DNA from 2 places in the uncultured Megamonas sp. genome. Region 2 is predicted to be linked to the other one. Evidence: riboswitches for the same ligand, from Rfam matches in the RefSeq annotation. Region 2 holds a riboswitch; the other holds the start of a gene.
What was found. Region 2 has a riboswitch for ZMP and ZTP ahead of Q5I67_RS00935 (formate--tetrahydrofolate ligase). Riboswitches for the same ligand answer to the same signal wherever they lie in the genome.

Region 1 (9,039 bases), on a different contig from region 2:
TGGTGCTGCAATCTTATGCTTGCCATTATCTGATGAAGGCATTCCTAAAACAGCAAAAGAACGTCTCGCTATCGCTCAAAAAATCATTGCTGAAGCTAAAGCTCATGGTTTAAAAGACAACGACTTTTTACTTGATGCCCTTGTAATGACTATAGCTGCCGATAAAAATGCTTGTAATGAAGTATTAAATACTTTAAAACTTTATCGCGAACATATTGGTGCTCCTTCCACTATGGGACTTAGCAATATATCCTTTGGACTTCCAAATCGTCCTCTTATCAATAGCACATTCTTCACTATGTGTTTAGCCATGGGATTAGATGCTCCAATCATGAATCCTTATGATGACTCCATGCAAAATGCCTTGAGTGCTTCTAATGCCCTTTTAGCTAAAGATCCTAATGGTCGTGATTACAGTCTTAATCATTCCGGTCAAAATATCCCTGTAGCCAAAGCTAAAAATGCAGTATCTAGCGGTGATATTATCGAAGATATCAAATCCGCTATAATCAGTGGGGAAAAAGAATCCATCGCTCAAATGGTAGAACAAGCTTTAAATGAAGGGCATAAACCAAATGAAATTACAGATAAAGCTTTAAGTGCCGCCATGAATGTTGTTGGCAAAGATTTCGGTGCGAAAAAAATCTTTTTACCACAAGTTATGTTATCCGCTGAAGCTATGCGTGAAGCTTTCATCAAAATCAAAGAACGTATTCCAGCTGATAGTGTAAGTAATAAAGGTACTATCGTCATTGCTACTGTAAAAGGCGATATCCATGATTTGGGTAAAAATATCGTATCAGCACTTTTAGAAAATAATGGTTTTAAGGTTATTGATTTAGGTAAAGATATCGATAAAGAAGAAATTATTAAAGCAGCTATAGATAATAAAGCCGATATGATTGGTCTATGTTCTTTGATGACAACTACTATTACACAAATAGATGAGGTTATTGCTGAGTTAAATAAAAGTGATTATTCTACTAAAGTTATGATCGGTGGTGCTGTAGTAACTCAAGAATATGCTGATAACGTTGGTGCAGATGCTTATGCTCCTGATGGCGTGGAAGCTGTAGAACTTGCTAAAAAACTTATTAATAAGTAAGATTAAAATTTATAAATTAGAATGATTTAAGATAATTGAATAAAAAAAATGCAGAGCATAAGCTCTGCATTTTTTTATTTTTCTTGTACAAAGACAAAATTTTTTTTTATAAATTCTACAAATTTACGCGAGGCTAGTGACATTGTATCCCAATTTTGCCATGCTAAAGCTACGTTGCGTTCAGGATGCTCTTTTATTGGTCGAATAGCTAATCCTTCTTCAAATCCGTTTAAAACTAAACTATACATAGCAGATATCCCTAAACCTTGTTTTACCATAGCTAAAATCGAATAATCATCATAAACTTTATATTCAATCTGTGGCTCTAATTTGTAGTCAGCAAAAGCGTGCATGATCACACTATGACGACCTTCATCTAACAAAATAAAAGACTCCTTAGCTAACTGGGCTAAAGATATAATCGGCCAATTTGCTAATTTATGATGTTTAGGCAAGACTGCCATCATTTCATCTCTATACAAAAATTCCATATTGATACCAGAGACTACATCACTATTCACAAAACCAAAATCAATCTCCCCATGTAAAATCCATTTTTTTATACTTGTATATTCACCTTGTTTTAAAACAAAATTAACTGTAGGATATAAAACCTTAAAACTCTTCATCAATTGTGGCAAAATATTTCTACTCACACTTGTAAAAGTACCGATGCGAATAGTACTATGTTCTAAGCCTTTCATTTCTCGTTGTTTTTGCTTTAATGCAAGCTCAGCACTAAAAATCGCTTGTATGTATGGATAAAAGGCTTTTCCATCATCAGTAAGTGTTATACCATCTTTTTTTCGATCAATTAAAATAGTTCCAAGTTCATGTTCTAAAGTTTTAATACTTTGACTTACAGCACTTTGCGAATAACCTACTTTTTTAGCTACTTTAGTAAAATTTCCCGTTTCAATTACTTTGCAAAAAATCCCATAACGTGAAACCATTTTTTCATTGCACCTCATTAGTTTTTCTTATGCAATCATTATAAATATTCGTTTTCTTAATGTAAATATAACTGCTATAATATCTATACTAAATACATATTTATAAACAAAATTAAGATGGAGGAAATCATTATGAATGAATTAGATATTGCTGACGATGTTTGTTCAATAAACAATATCTCTGAGAAAAAACAAGCTTTTAAAGATGGTATACATGATGCTGTTCCTATTGCTTTAGGCTATCTAGCTGTTTCTTTTTCTTTGGGAATTACTGCTAAAAATGCAGGATTAACAGCGTTTCAAGGTTTTCTAACAAGTTTTCTTGTCAATGCTTCGGCAGGTGAATATGCAGGTTTCACTTCTATTGCTACAATGGCCACTTACATAGAAGTATTTCTCGTTATTTTAATCGCTAATTCTCGCTACTTAATTATGAGTTGTGCCTTAAGTCAAAAATTATCGCCAGATATTCCATGGTATCAACGTATTCTAATCGGCTTTGACATCACAGATGAATTATTTGCTATATCCATCGCTAGACCTAATTATTTAAATCCTTTTTATTACTTTGGTGCAATGTTCATCACTATGCCATGCTGGGCAGGAGGTACAGCACTTGGAATTATTGTAGGCAATCTATTGCCAGTCCAATTAGTGAGTGCATTTAGTGTAGCCTTATATGGAATGTTTCTAGCTGTTATTATCCCACCGGCACGAAAAAATAAAGTAATCGGTGTATTTGTTATCATTAGCTTTATTACTAGTTATTTATCCACTTATCTTCCTTATATTTCTGAATTATCCAGTGCTACACGCATCATTATTTTGACCATAGTATTATCTTTGATCGCTAGCATTTTATATCCAATAAAAACAAAGGATGGTGAACAAAATGTCTGAGGTATATATATACATTTTAGTCATGGCTTTAACAAGCTTTGCCATTCGTGTTTTACCACTTACATTAATTCAAAAAGAGATAAAAAATCCACTTATAAAATCATTTCTTTACTATGTTCCTTATATTACATTAGCAGTTATGACTTTTCCTGCTATCATCGAAGTGACACAAACTCCTATTTCTGGAGCTATCGCTCTTGTCATTGGCATCATACTTTCATGGTTTGGTGGTAATTTATTCCAAGTGGCTTCTTCTTGTTGTTTATCTGTATTTGTTGTAGAACTTTTACTTTTATAATTTATGTACAAAACCCCTAGATTAATAATCTAGGGGTTTTATTTTTCATTAAAGAGAAATCACTTCTGCTAAGTGTCTTAATTCTTCTGGATATTCTTTTTTATTTGTAATAGCATCATGTAAATCAATACAAACAATTTTGCCACGTTGCATGCCAAATGCAATATTATGAAGTCCAGAAATAGCTGCAAGGGTTGCTTGTTCACCTAAAACGCTTGCAAATACACGATCATTAGCTGTTGGTGAACCACCACGTTGAACTAAACCTAAAACAGTCAAACGTGTAGAAATGCCTGTTCTAGCTTCTAATTCTTTAACTAGTTCTTGCATATCGCCAGTACCTTCAGAAGCTAAAATTACTAAATAAGATTTACCTTCATCATGTAATTTTTGTACTTTATTAATAATTTTTTCTTTATCATATTCTTCTTCTGGTACAATGACCATATTTCCACCACCAGCAACTGCTGAGTATGTAGCAAGCCAACCACATTTATTGCCCATTACTTCAATAATAAATGTACGACGATGTGCTTTTGCAGTATCACGGATTTCATTAATTGCTTGCAAAATAGTATTTACAGCTGTATCTGTACCAATAGCATAATCAGTTCCCCAAATATCATTTTCAATAGTAGCTGGAATACCAATTACAGAAAAGCCTGTTTCACGTTCAAATTCTTCTGCTCCGCGTAAACTACCATCACCACCGATGACAATTAAAGCATCAATATTGTGTTTCTTTAGATTTTCATAAGCTAATTGACGACCTTCTTTTGTGCGGAAACGCTTACAAAAACTTGTACCCAAGAAAGTACCGCCACGCTGGATAATATCAGCTACAGATATAGAAGTTAATTCTTCCATATTATCATCAACTAAGCCTCTATATCCATCATAAACACCCCATATACGCACATTATTATTAATTGCGATCCTAACAACAGCTCTAATAGCCGCATTCATCCCTGGTGCATCTGTACCACTTGTTAATACAGCAATATTTTCTACTGACATATAAAAACCTCCTTAAAAATGAAACAACATCTTTTATTTATTTTATTCGCTAAATGATAACTAATCTCCTTGTATATTCTGTAAAAAGTACATCTACAAATAAACAATATTATTACCTAGCTTGACAACTTATACTTTAAAATGATAAATTTTAGTTAACAATCTGTGTAACTGACGGAAGTGGAGTTAACCACATGAAGCACAGAATTTATCTAGCCGACCGTCTGGGCAACAAATCTAATAGTATTATATTTATTTTACAGGAGGAATATCGTAAATGAATTCTATGGAATTAAAATACGGATGTAACCCTAATCAGAAACCTGCTCGCGTTTTTATGAAAGATGGACAAGATTTACCTTTCACTGTTTTAAATGGCCGTCCAGGTTATATTAATCTTTTAGATGCCTTTAATAGTTGGCAATTAGTTCGTGAATTAAAAGAAGCTACAGGTCTTCCAGCTGCTGCATCTTTTAAACATGTAAGCCCTGCTGGTGCTGCTGTTGCTGTTCCTTTATCCGAAACATTGAAAAAAATGTATTTTGTTGAAGGTGTTGAACTCACACCTATGGCTACAGCATATATTCGTGCTCGTGGTGCAGACCGCATGTCTTCCTATGGCGATTTTGCTGCACTTTCCGATGAATGTGATGCTGCTACAGCTCGTTTCTTAGCTCGTGAAGTATCCGATGGTATTATTGCTCCATCTTACAGTGCTGAAGCTTTAGAAATCTTAAAAACAAAACGTAAAGGTAATTATCTTGTAATTCAAATGAACCCTGATTACAAAGCACCTGAACTTGAAACAAAAGAAGTTTTTGGCGTTACTTTTGAACAAAAACGCAATGATATTAAAATCACTGAAGAATTATTCAATAACATTCCTACACAAAATAAAAATATCACAGATGAAGCAAAACGCGATTTACTTATTGCTTTAATCACATTAAAATACACTCAATCCAACTCTGTATGCTATGCTAAAGACGGACAAGCTATCGGTATCGGTGCAGGTCAGCAATCCCGTGTACATTGCACTCGTCTTGCTGGTAATAAAGCAGATATTTGGCATTTACGTCAAGCTCCTCAAGTATTGAACTTACCATTCAAACCAGATGTTCGCCGTCCAGACCGCGATAATGCAATTGATGTATATATCTCCGATGAATATATGGATTTACTCGGCGGCGATGATTGGAAACGCGTATTCACTGAAAAACCACCAGTATTCACTAAAGAAGAAAAAGATGCTTGGCTCGCTCAGGTAAAAGGTGTATCTCTTGGTTCTGATGCATTCTTCCCATTCGGTGATAATATCGAACGTGCTCATAAATCTGGTGTAGAATTTGTCGCTCAAAGCGGTGGTTCTATCCGTGATGATAATGTTATTGAAACTTGCGATAAATACAATATGGCAATGGCATTTGTAGGAATTCGTTTATTCCATCATTAATTTTAATAAATAGAATTATAATGAATATTAATCTTTTTTATTCAATATGTATTCTAATTTTAATAAGTATTTTTTGTATATTTTTTCTTAAATTATATAAAAAAACAAACTCATTAAAAATATATTTGATTTTACTTACACTCATTAGTCTAAACTTATATTATTCTAGTCATTCACTAATTGTACCTTATCCAGATACATTACCACTAAAAGAAACTATCAATATGACTGATAAAGAAATTGTTTATACTATTGTCAAACAAGAACTATCTTATCATAAAAATAAAAGTCTTTTTGCTAATGGTAAAATCTTTGATTATAAAGATATATCTGTATATAGTGTACCTAATGAACCAACTATATACCTTGTAGTATTTTCAGTTCAATCAGGTGATGATGATTTTTGGCTGCCCGGTAATGGGACTAAACAAGAAAACAATTGGATTATTAATAAATCAAATTATATGCAACTTATTAAAGAAAAAGATTATTATCGTCTTATCTCTATAGGGACAGGATTATAAAAATGGCACTAACTATGTTAGTGCCATTTTTTTATTTATAATACTTATCTTTATATAAATCTACATTCATTTTATACATATCTGCTCGATAAGATGCCAATGAATATTCAAATGGAATATCATTTTGATTATATGCAACCGTTGTTATATATAATAATGGAGCATTTTCCATAATACCCAATAAATCAGATAAATAAGGGTCAGCAACTGTTGCATGAATTTGACGATTAATATGAGCAATCTCTATATTATATTTTGTTTTCAGAGTATCGTATAAAGAATTTTGCTCTAAATCTTCATCAATTAAACCCTTACATAATTTCACAGGTATAAAAGTTTTAACATAAACTATAGGTTTATCATCGGCATAGCGCAAACGTTCAAGACAAATAACTTTATCTTTTTCTATTAGCTTCAATTTTTCCATAACTTCAGCAAAAACATCTATTTCTGATATAGATAAAAGCTTCGTTTTAGGCTTTAATCCATAATATTGCATCTCTTGATTATATGTTTGGATTTTTTGAATAAAATCTCCAGCAATTTTAGGACGAGTAACAAATGTCCCTTTTGATTTAATTCTATTTAAATAACCTTCATGTACTAATTCTAAAAACGCTTGTCTAACTGTCGGTCTTGAAACATTTAAATATGCGCATAATTCTTCTTCTGGTGGAACTAATTCACCATCTTTTAAGCTATTATCTTCAATATGCTTTATCATAAAAGTTTTTATTTGATAATATAGCGGAATAGGAACTGTTCTATCTATTTTTAATTGTTCATATATCGAATTCATTTATAATCTCCTTTCAAAAAAATTATAAAATATTAACTATCTTTTATCAATAAGTTATTATATATTGACTTAATTTTGTTATTTTGTTATTATGTAATTACATAATAACAAAGAAAAGAGCGATAACTATGAATAAATTTAGTAAATACTTTGATCACACATGTTTAAAACCTTATGCTACTAGAGAAGATATGGCTAAACTTTGCGAAGAAGCTAAAAAATATGATTTTATGATGGTAGCTATCAATTCTACACAGACAAAATTATGCAAAGAACTTTTAACAGGAACTGACATTCATGTAGGTGCTGCTATTAGTTTTCCTTTAGGGCAAACTACAATTGAAACTAAAGTCTTTGAAACTAAAGATGCTATTGCAAACGGTGCAGATGAAATTGATTATGTAATTAATATTACAGAATTAAAAGAAAAAAATTATGATTATATCAAAGAAGAAATGACTCAAATAGTAGATGTTTGCAGAAAACATAATGTAATTTCTAAAGTTATTTTTGAAAATTGCTATCTTACTGATGAAGAAAAAATTAAATTATGCGAAATAGCACTTGAAGTAAAACCAGACTTCATCAAAACTTCTACAGGCTTTGGTACAGGTGGCGCTACAGTTGAAGATGTAAAACTCATGAAAAGCATTGTCAAAGACACAGTAAAAGTAAAAGCCGCTGGTGGAATTCGCGATTTAGATACTTGCTTAAAAATGATTGAAGCTGGTGCTGAAAGAATTGGCACATCTTCTGCTATAAAAATCACAGAAGCATACAATAATAAATAATTAGGAGCATACCTATGGGTAAATACTTACCAGCTCACGACTTAGGAACATCTGGAAATAAAGCTACTTTATTTTCTACAGAAGGGCAACTCATCGCTAGTTGCACATATAATTATGATGTTTATTACTCTAATAATAACTGGGCAGAACAAAATCCTAACGATTGGTGGCAAGCTGTCATAGCTACCACTAAAACATTAATAAAAAATATTAATCCTAAAGATATTTTAGCTATATCCTTTAGTGGCCAAATGATGGGTTGTGTCTGTGTAATGAAGATATGTGTGCTATTGATAATATAACTACTTGTGGTGGCTCTTACAAAGATAGTGATAATATTAATTTTTAACTATATTAAATAAAAAACTGCACTTAAAGTGCAGTTTTTTTGATTTTAAAATTTCTTCAATCTCTATAAATTCATTATCTAAAAATACACATATTTTCTTTAATTTAACTCACAAATTGACAATATTGTTAACACTAAGTATAATTATTAGCTATGTGTGTATTTATATAAGATATATGTACATAATAAATTCATCGAAAGGACTATTTTTATCTGTATGAACACTTCTTCTCAACACCAAAAATCAATGATTAATACTATAATTGATGGTATCGCTGGTATATTTTTACCCATTGTCAGTTTACTAAGTGCCGCTGGTATCTTAAAAGGTATTATTGCTGTATTAATCGCCACAGATGTACTAATTAAAGAAAGTGATAATTACCTTGTTTTAAATGCCATGGCTGACAGTTTATTTTACTTTTTACCCATGTTATTAGCCTATACATCAGCTAAAAAATTTGGTGCTAATCCCTTTACTGCTGTCGTTATTGCAGGTATTTTCCTTTATCCTTCACTAAATCATATCTTAGAATCTAGTCAAACTGTAGAATTCTTCCATATTCCTTTAAAAGGTGTTACATACCATTCTAGTGTTATCCCTATTATTTTAGCTTCAGCATTATTAACTTTTGTTGAAAAATTTTTAAATAAAATTTTCCCTGATATGGTAAAAGGGTTTTTGACACCTCTTTTGTGTATTATCTTTGTAGGATTTGTAACATTATTCTTATTTGGCCCTATTGGTATGGTTATAGGTGATTTTCTCGCTAATATCTATGAATATATCTATAATTTTTCCCCAATTATTTCAGGAGCGTTATTAGGCACAGTCATTCAACCAATGGTA
Region 2 (9,039 bases):
TATTTTTTGGAGTATAATTTTATATCTAAGTATATATTAAAAGGAGTGTAAGGATTTTATGTCAACAACTACATATGATAAGGGATCTGTAATATCTTTAGTATTGTTAAGTTTTATTTTAGGAACGAGTGAGTTTATTATTGTAGGTATTTTACCTAATATCGCAGATGATATAAATTGTACTTTAGCTATGGCAGGAAATTTAATTTCAGTTTTTGCTTTTGCGTATGCTATAGGAACACCTTTTTTTACAGCAGGATTAAGTTCATATAATCGATATTACACTTTATTGGTTTTGACAATTACTTTTATTTTGGGTAATTTTTTGTGTGCTTTTGCACCCAATTATTATATTTTAGTATTAGCTAGAATTATAACGGCTATTATATCAGGAACAATTTTATCTATATCAATGACATTTGCTTCGGAGATAGCATCAGTACAGTATCAACCAAAAGTCATCAGTTGGATTTTCTCGGGTTTTAGTATTGCGTCTGTTTTTGGTGTGCCTATTGGTACAATTATTTGTCAGATGGTCAATTGGAGAATGACATTTTTACTATTATCCATAATTAGTATTTTTATTTTGTTTTTATTATGGCATTATTTACCTAATGTAGGTAAGGGTAAAAAATCAAATTTGATAAGCCAGTTTGCTTTATTAAAGAGTATGCGTATAAATTATTGTATGTTTATAGTAATTTGTAGTGCAGCTGGTAGTTACGTGTTTTATACATATATGACGCCTATTTTACAGCAATATGTACAGATACCAGTGGCGATGACTAGTGTAGTATTGAGTTTATTTGGTATCAGTACAATTATCAGTAATTTAATTTCAGGAAGAATTGCTGGTTTAGGTGGCATGAAAAAAATGCCAATAGTGTATTTTTTACAAGCTATTTGTTTATTTGCAATTGCTTTTACTAGTTATAATTTATATTTAGGATTGATAAATATTTTAATAATGGGTGTAATTATGTATTTGCAAAATTCACCAGCACAATTACATTTTTTGAGGACTGCTAAAAGAGAAAAACCAGAAGCTGTGGCTTTGGCCTCTGCATTAAATCCAGTATCATTTAATGTTGGTATAGCTATTGGTTCAGCTTGTGGTGGAGTCATCATAAATTTAGTTTCAATGCCTTTTGTTGGTTTAGGCGGTGCTATTTTTGCTATAATTGCTATGCTTGTTAATATTAAATTGTTAAAAAATATGACCAAATTTAATAAAAGAGGATAAAGTAAAACCCCAAAAGTTTAAGATAGCTTTTGGGGTTTTTATTTTTGTCGATAATTAGATTTAGTTTAGCAGATAAAATCAGAATAAACCTGTGATTTTTCCATTGATATCAATATCCATATTTTCAGCAGCAGGTTTTTTAGGAAGACCTGGCATTGTTAAGATATTACCAGTTAAAGCTACGATAAAGCCTGCACCAGCACTGATGCGAAGTTCGCGAACAGTGATTTTAAATCCTGTTGGTGCACCTAATTTGAATTGGTCATCACTTAAAGAATATTGAGTTTTGGCCATGCAAATTGGCATTTTATCAAGACCAGCAGCTTCAAATTCTGCAATAGTTTTTTCGGCAGCAGGTGTATAATTTACGCCATCTGCACCATAGATTTTTGTAGCGATAGCATTGATTTTATCTTTAATAGAATCATTTACATCATACATGTATTGGAAGTTGGATGGTTTTTCAGTTGCTTCAATAACTTTTTGAGCAAGGTCAATAGCACCTTCGCCACCTTTTGCCCAAGCTTCGGAAATACTTACAGAAGCTCCCATGGATTCGCAAAGAGCTTTTAATTCTTGAAGTTCATTTTCAGTGTCAGTAGGGAAAGCATTTATAGCTACAACGATTGGTAAACCGAATTTTTGAATGTTTTCGATGTGTTTAGCAAGGTTAGTCATGCCTTTTTTGAGTGCTTCAATATTTTCTGTACCAAGTTCAGTTTTTGCAAGACCACCATGCATTTTTAAAGCACGAATAGTAGCAACGATTACTACTGCATCAGGTTTAAATCCTGTGAAACGACATTTGATATCAAGGAATTTTTCAGCACCAAGGTCAGCACCGAAACCTGCTTCAGTGACAGTGTAATCAGCCATTTTTAAAGCGTATTTAGTAGCCATTACACTATTGCAACCATGAGCGATATTAGCAAAAGGACCACCATGAATAAGAGCAGGAGTGCCTTCAAGAGTTTGTACAAGGTTTGGTTTAATTGCATCTTTGAATAATAATGTCAAAGCACCTGTTACATTTAATTCTTCAGCACGAACAGGACGACCACTTCTAGTGTAACCGATGATGATATTGCCAAGACGTTTTTTCATGTCTTCAAGGTCGGAAGTCAAGCATAAAATAGCCATCATTTCAGATGCAACAGTGATATCAAATCCTGTTTCACGTGGTACACCATGAGCTTTACCACCTAAACCACAGATGATGTTACGAAGAGCACGGTCATTTAAATCAACAACGCGTTTCCAAGTGATGCGACGAACATCTAAATCAAGAGCATTGCCCTGTTGGATATGGTTATCGATAACAGCAGCAAGTAAATTGTGAGCAGATGTTATAGCATGGAAATCGCCAGTGAAATGAAGATTGATATCTTCCATTGGCACTACTTGAGCATAACCACCGCCAGCTGCACCGCCTTTCATACCAAAGCATGGACCTAAGGAAGGTTCACGAAGAGCGATTGCAGTTTTTTTGCCAAGTTTGTGAAGAGCATCGCCAAGACCGATACTAGTAGTTGTTTTACCTTCACCAGCAGGAGTTGGGTTAATTGCTGTTACTAAAATGAGTTTACCATTTTCTTTTTTCTGAAGAGTTGTATTCCAATAGTTTAAAGAAATTTTAGCTTTATATTTTCCGTATAATTCGAGTTCATCTTCAGGAATTTCAAGATGTTGAGCGATTTTAGCAATAGGTTCCATAGTAGCTTCTTGAGCAATTTGCACGTCTGTTTTCATGTGGTTTAATACCTCCAATAATTAAGCTAATTTGATAGTATTATATATTTTGAAAAAAGGCAATAAAATTTTTGCCAAACATATACTTAGACATAAAAAAACGCCTGAGCATATGTTATTTATGCCCAGACGGTCGACGTTTTGATAATAGTACGGTTCATGTGGTTAATTCCACTAAAATCCGTCAGTTCCATACTATTTATGAAATTATGCTTTTATTATAGCAAAGGCAATTTTATTTAGCAAGTTGTAATTTTGCAGCAGTAATAGCATTTTGCATGAGCATAGCAATAGTGAGTAGACCTACACCGCCTGGCACAGGAGTTATAGCACCAGCTACTTCTACAGCATTATCAAAGTCCACATCGCCAACTAATTTTTTTGGTGCAATGCGGTTGATACCTACATCAATTACTGTAGCACCAGGTTTTATCATATCAGCAGTGATAAAATGAGGTCTACCAACAGCTGCTACTAATATATCAGCACTTTGACAAATTTCTTTGAGATTGTGCGTATGTGAATGACAGATAGTCACAGTAGCATTTTGAGAGAGTAATAATTGAGCCATAGGTTTACCTACAATATTACTGCGACCAACGATAACAGCATGAGCACCATCTATATTGATATTAGCTGCTTGGAGCATTTTTAGGCAACCATGAGGTGTACAGGGAATCATACAATCTTTTTGACCTGTCATGAGTTTACCTACATTTACAGGATGGAAGCCATCGACATCTTTTATTGGCATAATAGCATTTAATATATCGGCTTCCTCTTTGGCAATAGCTTCAGGAAGAGGTAATTGAACTAATATACCATGGATATCTTGTCGATTGTTTAGTTCATCAATTTTAGCGATGAGCTCTTTTTTTGTAGTGGTTTCAGGCATTTCAATTACTTCAGAATAGATGCCGATTTCTTCGCAAGTACGATGTTTATTGGCAACATATACTTTAGAAGCTGGATTAGAGCCAACGATGATGACAGCAAGACCAGGGGTCACATTATATTTTTCTTTGAGGGATAAAGCTTCTTGTTTAGCTTCTTCTTTAAATTGGCTGGCAAATACTTTACCAGATAAAATTTGTGCACTCAAGGATAACACCTCTTTTATTAACTTAGAATATCAATCAGCGTAAATATGAATATGACAATAGAAACAATGCCATTACGCATGAAATAAACTTGAGTCAAGCGACTGAAATCATATGGAGTAATAAGGCTATGTTGATAGATTAAAGTTAAGATAGCTATGAATACTCCAATATAATAGATAAAGGATAAATTAAAGTAAATACCAGCACCAATAAAGCATAAAATAGAAACGAAATGGAAAAAAGCAGCTATTTTATGAGCATTAGCTACACCAAACTGTGTTGCCATAGAATGAAGTTTGTGGTCTAAATCAAATTGGCGATCTTGGCTACCATAGATAACATCGAAACTGCCAATCCATAAACAAACACCACCACTTAATAAGATGATGCCAAAAGGCAATTCACCTGTGACAGCGATATAACCACCTGCAGGTGCCATGGCTAAAGCTACACCTAAAAAATAGTGACAAAGAAAAGTAAATCTCTTTGTATAAGGATAAAATAATAAGAAAAATAAGCAAATAGGTGTTAATTTTAAACAGATTGGTGCAAGTTGACTTGCGGAAAATAAAAATATAAATAGACTGACGATGATTAAAATAATAACTTCAATAGGTTTAATTGCTCCAGTAACTAATGGGCGTTTAGACATGCGATTTTGTTGTTTATCAAATTTTAAATCGACTAGATTGTCCATAGCTAAAGCAGAGCTTCTAGCTCCAATCATTGCAAGTGTTACCCATAAAAAATCATGAAATGTAGGGATACCCTTTGCTGCAAGGAAAAGTCCCATATAAGCAAAGGGTAGGGCAAATACAGAATGATGAAGAGCTATATTATTAATATGAGCAGATAATTTACTCAAGACCGAGTTCCTGCCATTTTGCATCTACAATTTTTTTAACATCGTCAGACATGGTAATTTCATCTGGCCATTCACGAGTATGTCCTTCTTCTGGCCATGTTTTTGTAGCATCAATACCTATTTTTGTACCCCATTTTGCCATTGGTGAAGAGTGGTCTAAGGCATCAAGTGGACCATCAACCATTACAATATCCTGTTTTGCGTCAATATTATTGAATACACGCCACCAAACTTCTTTTTCTTTTTGAACATCAACGTGTTCATCAACGACAATGATCATTTTGGTGAACATCATTTGTCCCATACCCCAAATAGCATGCATTACTTTTTTGGCTTGTTGAGGATATGTTTTTTTGATGGAAACCATTACACAATCATGGAATACACCTTCAAGTGGGAAGTTAATATCGCGGATTTCTGGTAATGTTTGCTGTAATAATGGTAAGAAAATACGTTCTGTAGCTTTGGCTAAGAAGCAATCTTCCATAGGAGGTTTACCAACTATAGTAGCGGCATAGATAGGATTTTTGCGATGCGTTATACATGTGATATGGAATACTGGATAATCATCAGCTAAGGAATAATAACCAGTGTGGTCACCAAATGGACCTTCACGACGAGTTTCACCAATATTTACATATCCTTCAAGTACGATCTCACTGCAAGCAGGTACTTCAACATCTACAGTTTTACATTTTACCATTTCGACAGATTTTTTACGTAAAAAACCTGCAAATACCATTTCATCGATGTCGCGAGGAAGTGGAGCAGTAGCTGCGTATGTGATAACAGGATCTGTACCGATGGCAACGGCAACTTCAATTTTATCTTTGCCCATTTCTTTATAAGCACGATAATTGCTAGCACCGTCTTTGTGTAAATGCCAATGCATACCTGTTGTTTGTCCATCATATTTTTGTAAACGATACATACCGACATTGCGTTTACCTGTTTTTGGATTGCGAGTAAATACAAGTGGTAAAGTAATGAATGGCCCACCGTCTTGTGGCCAACATTTTAAAATAGGGAACTTATCTAAAGTAGGATTATCTGTGATAACTACTTCCTGACAAGGTGCTTTTTTTACGTATTTAGGGAAATTGATAGCTCGTTTTGCAGTTGGAATAATATGGATTAAATCCATTTTATTTTGAAGAGAAATATAAGGTAATTTCAAGATTTCACGAAGTTCATTAGGAATTTCTTCAATATCATCTACGCCAAAAGCTAGAGCTAAGCGTTCCATACTACCAAATGCGTTCATGAGAACAGGCATATCATAGCCTTTTACATTTTCAAATAGTAGAGCCACATTTTTTTTACCTTCCATTTTAGAAACGCGGTCGGTAATTTCAGTGATTTCTAAATTACAATCAACAGGAGTTTTGATGCGTTTGAGCATACCACGAGACTCTAGAGCATTGATAAATTCTCTTAAATCATAAAAAGCCAAAAAAATCGCTCCTTTATTTTACATTGCATATTTAAAATTAATATATTTATTTTTTCATAGCAAAACGAACTATGACATAACTTATTTCATAAAGTAAAATCATAGGTATAGCAATCATAGATTGTGAAAATATATCTGGAGTTGGTGAAATGATAGCACCAATGACAAAGGTCAAGAAGATAACAATGCGTTGTTGTTTTGCTAAGAATTTTGAAGAAACAATACCTACTTTAGCTAACAAGATAATGGCTAGAGGCATTTCAAATATGAAACCAAATGGCAATAGAAATGCGATGACAAAATCAAAATATTGCTTTAGCGAAAACATAGGTTGTAATTCTTCTGTACTAAAACCCATTAAAAATTTTATTCCGGCAGGCATAACAAAGAAGAAGGAAAATGCTAAACCAGATAAGAATAAAATTAAAGAAACTGGAACTATAACAGAAATTAGATATCTTTCCATGCCGATGAGGGCAGGTAAGATAAATCGCCATATTTGATATAAGACTACAGGTAGGGCAAGTAAAAATCCGACAAATAAAGCAACTTTTATATAAGTAAAAAATGCCTCTGCTGGTTGCATATAATAAAGCTTTCCAGCAGGGCCTGTTAAGATGTGCATTATGTCTTCAATAAAATAATAAGCAACACAGCTACCAATACCTATAGCGATTAGTGAACGAATAAGGCGTTTTCTTAGTTCCGTAAGATGAGCAATAATGGACATACTGCCATTATTTGTATTTGTTTGTTCGCTGACTTCAGTTGAAGGAAGATTTTCTGAAGTAGGAGCAGTGACAGTATTAGCAGAAGTATGTTCGTTCATATCTTGAGACATAAATCGCTACCTCACTTTTTATCTTTTTTTTCGTCTTCATTTTTAACATCGATAGTTTTTGTTGTATCTTCTGTAGAAGCAGAACGAAATTCACGAAGACTTTTGCCTACAGCTTTACCAATTTCTGGTAATTTGCCAGGACCAAATACTACCAAAGCAATAACCAAAATTAATATGAGTTCAGGAATACCAATACTATACATTTAAATCACCTTTATTTTTATTTTATTTAATAAATAAGCTAATGAACTAAATATCTGTTTATAAAATATTTAAATATTTATTTAGTAGATTTTTCATTATTCTCGTTATTAATAGGAGCTTTTACTTCAGTCGTAGTTTCTGTTTTTTGAGCAGTTGCAGCAACTTTTTCACTAGGTGTAGTTTCCTTCATAAATACAGGAGCTACGGCTGGTTGCTCTGGATTAGCTGGATTAGGTGGTGTAGGTGTAATAGAAGCATTATTGGTAGGATTGTTAACAGTGTTTGTTAAGTCCGAAGTGGCTTTTTTAAATTCTTGTAAGCCTTTACCTACAGCACGACCGATTTCTGGTAATTTACCAGGACCAAAGACAATAAGGCCGATAATTAAGATGAGAATAAGCTCAGGAAAACCAATACCAAACATTTAAGTCACCTCAGTTAGAATTAAATTATTTTAATAATCACGATTACCAATAAAGTCAGCTATTTCAATGAAAGAATTTCTTACTGATTTTGGTAAACTATCAGGTAAAATATTTTTAGCTCGTGTTAAAAATTCTGCAACAGTTTGTCTAGCAAAATCAATACTATCAGATTCTTTGACAATGGAAATAGCACGATTTAATTCATCTAAACTCATTTGACGATTTTCGATGATATTTTTTAACTCGTCTTTATTAGGACTGTGATTGTAAGCATGAATTACAGGAAGTGTGATTACACCTTGTAAAATATCATTACCAGCAGGTTTGCCAATTTTTTTGGAATCAGATGTTAAGTCTAAAATATCATCAACTATTTGGAAAGCCATACCAATACAATAGCCGTATTCACGAAGAGCAGATATTTCTGCTTCAGAAAGTTTGGCTATAATAGCACCAATTTCACAGCTAGTAGCGATGAAATTAGCTGTTTTTTTGGCGATACGATCATAATATATATCCATAGAATCAGGTATACTATAACCAAAATGATTTTGTAAAATTTCGCCTTCACTTAAATCACATACAATAGTAGCTAAACGTTCAGAAATACGTGTACCATAGTCATTTTTGGCAATAGCAGCAAATGCCTTAGCAAAAAGATAATCTCCAGTGAGTACAGCAATATTATTTCCCCATTTAGCATTAGCTGTTGCTATGCCACGGCGAGTAGAAGCTTTGTCTAATACATCATCATGAACAAGTGAGGCAGTATGAATCATTTCAAGTGCCATAGCCAGAGGCAATACATAATCTTTATCTAAATTAGGATTGCTTTTAGTCGCTAGAAGATATAATGCGGGTCGGATGCGTTTCCCACCAGAGCTTATAAGATGATTTCCGATATCAGTTATAAGGTCAACAGGAGATGTAACCGTCTCATGTAATAAATTTTCTAGCGATGATAAATCTTTCTTAATAATGAAAAACATTTTGTTTGTTGTCAACAAATTATATCACCTGCATATTTCGAATTACTAACTTAATTAAGTTTACTACAAAATAGACATATTAGTAAACAATAAATTATTATTATATGAATATCTTCAATGATAAATAAAAAATAATAAAAGTGAAATACGTTAAAATATGGATTTTA

Region 1: another riboswitch for ZMP and ZTP. It lies ahead of Q5I67_RS03175 (phosphoribosylaminoimidazolecarboxamide formyltransferase); the one in region 2 lies ahead of Q5I67_RS00935 (formate--tetrahydrofolate ligase).

The regions. Positions count from the first base shown of each region.
Region 1 covers NZ_CAUBSM010000002.1:248,961-257,999, forward strand. The annotation lists gene Q5I67_RS03150 (homocysteine S-methyltransferase family protein) at 1-1,105, shown strand, start outside; gene Q5I67_RS03155 (LysR family transcriptional regulator) at 1,180-2,058, opposite strand; gene Q5I67_RS03160 (AzlC family ABC transporter permease) at 2,191-2,958, shown strand; gene Q5I67_RS03165 (AzlD domain-containing protein) at 2,951-3,256, shown strand; gene pfkA (6-phosphofructokinase) at 3,305-4,273, opposite strand; ZMP/ZTP riboswitch at 4,431-4,510, shown strand; gene Q5I67_RS03175 (phosphoribosylaminoimidazolecarboxamide formyltransferase) at 4,551-5,726, shown strand; gene Q5I67_RS03180 (hypothetical protein) at 5,852-6,250, shown strand; gene Q5I67_RS03185 (GntR family transcriptional regulator) at 6,282-7,049, opposite strand; gene deoC (deoxyribose-phosphate aldolase) at 7,178-7,840, shown strand; gene Q5I67_RS03195 (FGGY family carbohydrate kinase) at 7,855-8,142, shown strand; gene Q5I67_RS03200 (PTS transporter subunit EIIC) at 8,407-9,039, shown strand, end outside.
Region 2 covers NZ_CAUBSM010000001.1:179,039-188,077, reverse strand. The annotation lists gene Q5I67_RS00940 (MFS transporter) at 59-1,243, shown strand; gene Q5I67_RS00935 (formate--tetrahydrofolate ligase) at 1,322-2,992, opposite strand; ZMP/ZTP riboswitch at 3,109-3,194, opposite strand; gene Q5I67_RS00930 (bifunctional 5,10-methylenetetrahydrofolate dehydrogenase/5,10-methenyltetrahydrofolate cyclohydrolase) at 3,228-4,094, opposite strand; gene Q5I67_RS00925 (4-hydroxybenzoate octaprenyltransferase) at 4,112-4,960, opposite strand; gene Q5I67_RS00920 (menaquinone biosynthesis decarboxylase) at 4,953-6,413, opposite strand; gene tatC (twin-arginine translocase subunit TatC) at 6,460-7,254, opposite strand; gene Q5I67_RS00910 (twin-arginine translocase TatA/TatE family subunit) at 7,266-7,457, opposite strand; gene tatA (twin-arginine translocase TatA/TatE family subunit) at 7,535-7,882, opposite strand; gene Q5I67_RS00900 (polyprenyl synthetase family protein) at 7,913-8,872, opposite strand.